DNA from 2 places in the Paenibacillus sp. Y412MC10 genome. Region 2 is predicted to be linked to the other one. Evidence: riboswitches for the same ligand, from Rfam matches in the RefSeq annotation. Region 2 holds a riboswitch; the other holds the start of a gene.
The links. Region 2 has a riboswitch for ZMP and ZTP ahead of purT (phosphoribosylglycinamide formyltransferase 2). Riboswitches for the same ligand answer to the same signal wherever they lie in the genome.

Region 1 (4,011 bases), 170 kb from region 2:
CAGAGCCGATAAAGACAAGCGTAATCACCAGCAGGCTTAAACCGATCACGAATTTGGTCTTGAAGGTAGCCGACAGCATGAGCAGGCTTTTGAAATCCAGCATCGGGCCGAGAACCAGGAAGGAAACCAGCGGGCCGACGGTAAAGGTGTGCGTGAATGCCGATGCCACGAAGGCGTCCGAAGTTGAGCAGAGGGACAGGATGAAGGCAAATCCCATCATGAACAGATAGGAGGCGGCAGGACCGTTCCCCAGAGCCAGCAGTTCCTCCCTCGGAATGAAGGATTGGATGCAGGCCGTCAGGAAAGCACCCAGGACTAAATATTTGCACATCTCGATCAGCTCGTCTCCGGCGTGGACAAACATGCTTCTCCAGGTTTTGGGATGCTCATGCAACAAACGTTCCCCCTTGCTGGAGCCCTGTTCGGCGAACTCTTGAAGAGAACGCTTCAGGGGGCTGCTTTTTGAAAAAACATAGACGAGCAAACCCGTCGTCACCGCGACTGCAAAAGCCAGTCCCATTCGTCCGATCGTCACTTCGGGATGCGAACGGAAGGCCATGATCGTTGATGCGAATACAATGGGATTCAGAATAGGACCGCTGAGGATAAAGGTGACGGCGATATAGGCGGGCATACCTTTCAGCATCAACCTGCGAACGACCGGGATCATCCCGCATTCGCAGATGGGAAACAGGATGCCGAGCATGGAAGCGAACAGGACGCCAACCACCGGATTCTTCGGCGTGAGACGCCGCACCCATTGCTCTTGTACGAACAGCTGCAGAAGGGACGACAGCAGCACTCCAAGCAAAATAAAAGGAAGTGCCTCAAGGAAGATGCCCGTGAAGACGGTTTTAATCTGCTGTAGGTCTTGGCTGGGTATGGGGTTTAAGTCCCTCTGCAGCCATATCGTCAAGACCGGAATCACGAACACAAGCGGCAGTATAAAGGGCAGCATTTTGAAGATCGCCGGATATCTCATCAAGGCCTCCTGGAGCGAATTGTTCTTAGGACATTCTATGCTTGTACCATCGGCAACATACGTGATTTCATGGAATAAATCAAAAACTTTACGATTAAAAAGCAGCCGCATAGCCGGTGGCGCGAAGTCCAAAGTCGTGATATATTAAAAAAAGTTATCCATGTGTTACTGGCGTAGCTTGGGTTACCAAGAGGGAGCACATGGGATCATATGCCGTACGCCTGGGCAAGAGGTAAGGAGACGTTCGAGTCGCCTTGCCTCTTTATGTTTTTTTAATACAATGGCGAAGGAGCGGATTAGCATGAGTAAGGAACCCGTAATTTTGGATGGAAAAAAAGTATCCGATGATATCAAGGCAAAGCTGGCGGTGAAGGTACAAGAATTGAAACAGCAAGGGGTAACCCCTTGTCTGGCAACGATTCTGGTTGGCGATGATCCTGCTTCGGCGACCTATGTGCGGATGAAGGGAAATGCGTGCGAGCGGCTTGGCATCATATCCAAGAAAGTAGTGCTGGAGACATCGACAACGACGGAGGAGTTGATCGCCGCGATTCAAGCACTGAACGAGGATCCGAACGTCCACGGTATTCTGCTTCAGCACCCGGTACCGCACCATATCGATGAGCGGGCGGCTTTTGATGCCATCGACATTAAAAAAGACGTGGATGGAGTAACCACGCTCGGGTTCTCGCAAAATGCGTTTGGTTTCGCCGATTACCCGTCATGTACGCCGGCGGCGATTATCGCGATTATGGACTATTACAGCCTGCCGATCGAAGGGAAGCATGCGGTGGTGGTCGGACGCAGTCCGATTCTGGGCAAGCCGGTATCGATGATGCTGCTCAATCGCAACGCCACGGTTACGATCTGCCATTCGAGAACGAAGAACCTTGGGGAGATTGTGTCCCAAGCGGATATTGTGGTTGCGGCCGTAGGCAAGCCTAATTTCATTCAAGGGGACTGGATCAAGCCGGGTGCCGTCGTGTTGGACGCCGGTTACAATAAAGGAAATATCGGGGACTGCGATTATGAAGCCTGCGCCAAGGTGGCATCCGCAATCACGCCGGTACCGGCGGGCGTCGGCCCCGTGACGATTGCGACATTGCTGAAGCATACCGTCGAATCGGCCGAGCGAACCGTCTAAGGCAAAGGGAATGCACTTGACCATTAACATGTGAAGTAAGGGTGCACTGCGCTCACTGAATCATCCCTTCGAATCCTTCATTTCATGCCAGAGCCTGGAACATAGAAGCAAATATGGACGATGCAATGCTAGGCTTGGAGCCCGCATTTCACGGACCCCTGGACGTCATGGTATAGTTAGGAATAAGCGAATTACGAAGGGGAGAGATTCATGTTTATACGAATCATGGCCTGTTGTGCGGGACAACAGAGAGCTGCAGAGAATGATCCGTTCGATGCTGCGCTGCTAACGGCTCCGGAGATCTTGGCATGAAAAACACGATCGCCGATATTGCCCACAAAGCCGGAGTTGCCAAAAGCACGGTCTCCCGTTTCTTGAACGGAGGATCCGTCAGTCATGCGACACGCCGCAAGATTGAGCAGGTTATTCAGGAAACCGGCTATATCCCGAATTCTTTTGCGCAAAGCCTGAAAGCGAAAAAAACGAGCATGATCGGCACCATTATGCCACGTCTGGACTCCTTCTCCGCATCGCAGACGGTCGCCGGCATGGACGAAGAATTAAGAAAACACGGATATCAGCTTCTGATCATCAACGCAAGCCAGGATTTATCCAGGGAGATCGAAGCGCTGTATGATCTCGCCAGACAAAAAATATCAGGCATTATTCTGTTCGCCACGCAGGTGACGGAAACCCATCTTGCCGCGATTCAAGAGATCGACATTCCGGTCATTCTGCTCGGACAACAGCATGACCATGTCCACAGCATGATCTATAACGATTATGCCGCAGGTTATGACATGGGCCGGTACGTGCTGTCGATGGGACATCGTCAAATTGCCTATATCGGGGTGACGGAAAAGGACGTTGCCGTCGGAGTCAAGCGGAAGGAAGGGTTCCTCAAAGCGGTAAGCGAGTATGAAGAGGCGGAAGCGGTTCTCTATGAGAGTGGATTCAAGATGTCGGATGGTGTGAAGACGGCATGCTCCATGTTTGAGCTGAACCGAACGCTGCCAACGGCCGTGGTCTGCGCCACGGACAACATTGCGCTAGGCGTGATGAAAGCGGCGCACATGAAAGGCATCCCTATTCCTGACCAACTTTCCGTTACCGGATTTGGCGGATACGACGTAACCGAGGTGATTCATCCCGGGTTAACAACGGTGAAATACGGATATTTCCAAGCGGGCCACCTCGCGGCACAGCATATTATGAAGCTGGTCAACGACGAGCCAGTGGATTTCCTAACGGTCATGAATTGCGAGATGATTCATCGGGAAAGCGTTGACAATCTGAATTAGGTATTTTATACTTCAAATAACGGAACCGGTTCCAATCCGAGTGTTTGCTTGGTATTGGAACTGAGTTCATTATTTTTACCTTTGATTGGAACCGGTTCCACCGCAGTTGGATTTATTCGCGTGCACGCGCAGCATGATCTGTTTGATTTTTCAGGAAGCCTATTTTTAAGGAGAAGAGATATGGACAGAGAACTGAAATACCGACGCCTGGATCAGGCTTCTCCCGAAGAGCTTTCCTCCTTAAGGAAGAAAGTGCGATTGAGCGAATGGAGGCAAAAATTTCACGTGCAGCCCATCATGGGCCTGATGAATGATCCCAATGGATTTTCTTATTACAACAGAGAGTATCACTTGTTTTACCAATGGTTTCCTCTGGGCACGTTTCACGGCTTGAAATACTGGTACCATACTTCCTCGAAAGATCTGGTGGTCTGGCAGAACCAAGGCATCGCTATTGAACCCGGTCACCCGCATGATACATATGGCGCTTATTCGGGCAGCGGTATCGTGAAAGATGGCAAACTATGCCTCATGTATACCGGGAATGCCCGGGATGAGGAATGGAACAGGCAATCTTATCAATG
Region 2 (4,011 bases):
GGGTGAGGGTCGTTTGTATTCTTGTGTATCTTATCATGAAAGAACATAAATTTCTCCCTATTTATTCCCGAAATCAAAACTAAAAGCAAGTACTCGTCATTAGAAGAGTCTGTACCCGATTTGGATCCCTGATTTCTCTATAACTGAAAAGGCCAACCGGTCATTTCGGTTGGCCTTTTCAACATGATGACATGTGATATCCCTATGGAATTCCGATGTTTATGCCTCTTCGACGGCAAGCTTATCCAAGGCCAGCTTCGCACGTGACCGCGCTTCTTCGACATCGCCGGCGGTTGACAGCGCGACTGCTACTCGTCTTCCGACCTTGGTTACCGGTTTGCCGAACATGCGAAGCTGCGTATTCGGAACGGCCAGCGCTTGATCGGCGCCTGTAATCGTATAGTCTTCCAGCTCTCGGCCGGCTTTCAGGGGGCGGCTGGCTCCCGGCGTGATCAATTCGATCTCTGGTATCGGAAACCCGAGAATGGCACGGACATGAAGCGCAAATTCGGATAGATTTTGCGTGACCAGCGTAACCAGCCCAGTATCATGCGGACGCGGGGATACCTCGCTGAAGTACACCTTATCCTCGGCCAAAAATAATTCAACGCCGAACAAGCCGTATCCGCCAAGCTCGTCGGTAATCTTCCGCGCAATATATTTAGCTTCCTCGATTTGCGCTTCAGACATATCGTGCGGCTGCCACGATTCGATATAATCTCCGCTTTCCTGAATATGCCCGATCGGCGCACAGAAGCTTGTTCCATTGACGGAGCGGACGGTCAGAAGCGTGATTTCCGACTGGAATGAAATGAATTCCTCAATGATCACCCTTCCGTTCTGCACGCGGCCGCCTTCCATGGCGATGTTCCAGCAGGACTCGATATCCCCTTCCGAACGGCACACGCTTTGACCTTTGCCGGAGGAGCTCATCAGCGGTTTGATCACGCACGGAAAACCCATGTCCAGGACAGACTGCTTGAATTCCTCATAGGTATCGGCAAATCGATATTCCGCAGTCGGCAGTCCCAACTCCTCTGATGCCAACCGGCGGATCCCCTCACGGTCCATCGTAAGCTTTGCGGCTCTGGCGGTAGGAATCACCCGAAACCCCTCATCCTCCAGCTTCACCAGCTCCGCAGTAGCCAGCGCTTCAATCTCCGGAACGATCAGGTCCGGCTTTTCCAACTCAATAATAGCGCGCAGCTTCTCTCCGTCCAGCATATCGATCACATGGCTGTGATCGGCAACGTGCATGGCAGGAGCATCGGCATAACGATCGACGGCTACGGTTTGGACACCCAATCGTTGTGCTTCAATTACGACTTCTTTCCCTAGTTCTCCGGATCCCAGCAGCAATATTTTTTTCGTTTTGAACATCGTTGTTTTATCCCCTTTTCATAGTTTCAGAGACGATAGAAGCCCAAGAAAATAATAAAGAGGTAAGGGAAATAAACTCCCTTACCTCTGCCCAGGCGTACGGCCGTTGTCATTCATGTGCTCCCTCATGGTTCCCCATGCTACGCCAGTCACACATAAACCTATACATTGTTACATAAATGATACTGAATCTTTTCGTTAAATGCAATATCAGCCTGCGTCCTTAGGATTTAGACTTCAACATTTCGATCATATCCTGAAGCGAGTGTGACAGCCATTTCTTAGGATGAACGACAATCTGGATGTCCAGTCGAATGTCTGGGTGTTGAAAGGGAAGAATCGCCAGCTCTCCCCTCTTGATTTCCTCCTCTGCTACCATTCTCGGCAATAGGGAGATGCCGGTGCCGGACATGATATATCTTTTGATTGCCTCGGGGTTGCCCAATTCCAAACCAATACGGACGGGAGCTCCGCTGGCGCGCAGCACTTTTTCCAACATGATTCGGTAATTGCAAGTATCCTCGGTCATAATCCATTCGTAATCAGCCAGATGCTCCAGCTCGATGACGGGCAACCTGTGAAGCGGATGATCCGGATGGGCAATCAGATGGAGGGGCTCTTCCCGGATCGAGATCCAATTCAATGAAGTGTCTTCCGGTTTGTTCTCCAGAATAAGCCCGAGATCGTACTCGCCCTCTCTTACCTTACTGACGATGCTATCTTCACGATCCGTTTGCAAGCGGATGGCAAGATCTTCATGCTCCTGTCTTAGCCGATGAAGGACGGATGGAAGAAAATATGCGGCAAGCGAATCGATCGTTCCAATCGATAAGATGCCCCCGCCTTGTTTCGTCAGCTTTTCCTTAGACTGCTGGAACAGATCCAGCATTTGGACAGCATACTTGAACAGCTCCTCCCCTGACTTCGTCAGGCGCAGGCCTCTGCCATACCGTTCAAACAGCTTGACGCCGTATTCCTTCTCCAGCTTCTGAATCTGGGTGGTAACGCTGGATTGTGCATAACCCAATTCGTCAGCAGCTTTAGTAAAGCTCTTTCGAACAGCAACCTCCCTGAAGGTTTGCAGATAGATCAGTTCCATCGCTCTCTCCTCATCAATAATATTGATAATAACTATCTATTATTATAGATAACACCGATCCCGATTCCCATGGTAAAGTAAAGCCACAATTCATGAAATGGAGGAAAGATCATGTTGAGTCCGCAAGATTTGAGAGGTATTTATGTTCCGGTGGTCACTCCCTTTTCACATGAATACGCATTGGATGTTCCGTCTTATCATCGTTATTTGGAGAATTTGTTATCCCATGACATTCAAGGATTGATCATCAACGGTACGACCGGAGAGGCGCCGACGGTAACTTGGGAAGAGGTCGTTCAAGTGGTGGAGGAAACGCGAAAAGGTCTGGACGGGCGGCAATTGCCGGTCATTATTGGTACGGGTACCAACGATACGTTCTCCAGCATGAAGCGGACGGAATGGGCAGGACATATCGGGGCAGACGCGGTATTGGTGGTCACGCCGTATTACAGCCGCCCTTCGATTGAGGGCATTATACAACATTTCTGCAAAGTCGCGGAGGTGGGGATACCGGTTATTTTGTACGAAGTTCCTTCGCGCACTGGAATTTCCTTACCGGTCGATGCCATTCGAAGAATCATGGAGATCCCCGGTGTCATCGGAATGAAGGACAGCACTGCGAGTACGGAGCTTATGAGAAGCTTGTCTCCATACGATACGAAGCCTGTTCTATGCGGGGACGATGTCCGCTTTCATGAGATGCTGTGTCATGGTGCATCCGGGGGCATTTTGGCGTCGGCCAATGTGAATACCGAGGCTTTTATCCGTGTGTATCAATTAGCGGCCCAAGGGGATTACTCTCGTTCCGAAACGGAGTTTGAAGTGCTGCTTCCCGTTATTCATCAGTTGTTCGCAGAATCCAATCCCGCTCCGCTAAAATGGCTGCTTGCCAAGCAAGGCCTTATCTCATCGGACACCCTGCGCCTGCCGATGGGCCCCATTACGGATGAGCTCAAGCTATCTTTGAATCAAGCATTCAAAGGCTGAGAAACTTTAAATCATGGACGTAACAGGTTTCTCCTCAAGAGTGGCGGGACGCATTCGCTTCCTTGCCATGCTTGGATGGATGATTCGATGCTATAGGGCGCACATGCTTTCAATCAGCAGATGATGGGATGGATGATACTGACATTTTACGCAAAAAAAGATATCCTGCTTAGATCTATCGCTTTAAAGGATTGATGAATGAAATCGCCCCACTTATAATATGGGTACATTCAATTCCTCCCAGAAATTTGAAAGGAGACTTGCAGTGCTGCCCTATTCCAGCCCTAATCATGATTTTGCCTTTGAACAATCTGTAATCGGTATGGCTTTGGTATCGCTAGATGGAACGATTCTTAAGGTCAATTCGGCACTATGTGATCTGTTGGGTTACTCGCCGCAGGAGTTAACTGCCGGGGCGCCGCAAGAAGAAAACAGCCTCCGCGAGTTATTGAATCGAGTGATTCAGAACGCTAGGGCTGCCCAGGGTCATCAGCCATCCGTCCCCCCGGTTGAATATGCTTACCGTCATCCGTCTGATCGCGAGT

Region 1: it holds a riboswitch for ZMP and ZTP, as region 2 does, so the genes downstream of both, GYMC10_RS19145 (bifunctional 5,10-methylenetetrahydrofolate dehydrogenase/5,10-methenyltetrahydrofolate cyclohydrolase) here and purT (phosphoribosylglycinamide formyltransferase 2) in region 2, are expected to answer to the same signal.

What each region holds. Positions count from the first base shown of each region.
Region 1 is NC_013406.1:4,443,569-4,447,579, reverse strand. It holds gene GYMC10_RS19150 (permease) at 1-982, opposite strand, end outside; ZMP/ZTP riboswitch at 1,137-1,216, shown strand; gene GYMC10_RS19145 (bifunctional 5,10-methylenetetrahydrofolate dehydrogenase/5,10-methenyltetrahydrofolate cyclohydrolase) at 1,284-2,126, shown strand; gene GYMC10_RS19140 (LacI family DNA-binding transcriptional regulator) at 2,435-3,427, shown strand; gene GYMC10_RS19135 (glycoside hydrolase family 32 protein) at 3,608-4,011, shown strand, end outside.
Region 2 is NC_013406.1:4,276,836-4,280,846, forward strand. It holds gene purT (phosphoribosylglycinamide formyltransferase 2) at 220-1,380, opposite strand; ZMP/ZTP riboswitch at 1,463-1,543, opposite strand; gene GYMC10_RS18350 (LysR family transcriptional regulator) at 1,604-2,479, opposite strand; gene dapA (4-hydroxy-tetrahydrodipicolinate synthase) at 2,591-3,466, shown strand; gene GYMC10_RS18360 (ATP-binding protein) at 3,732-4,011, shown strand, end outside.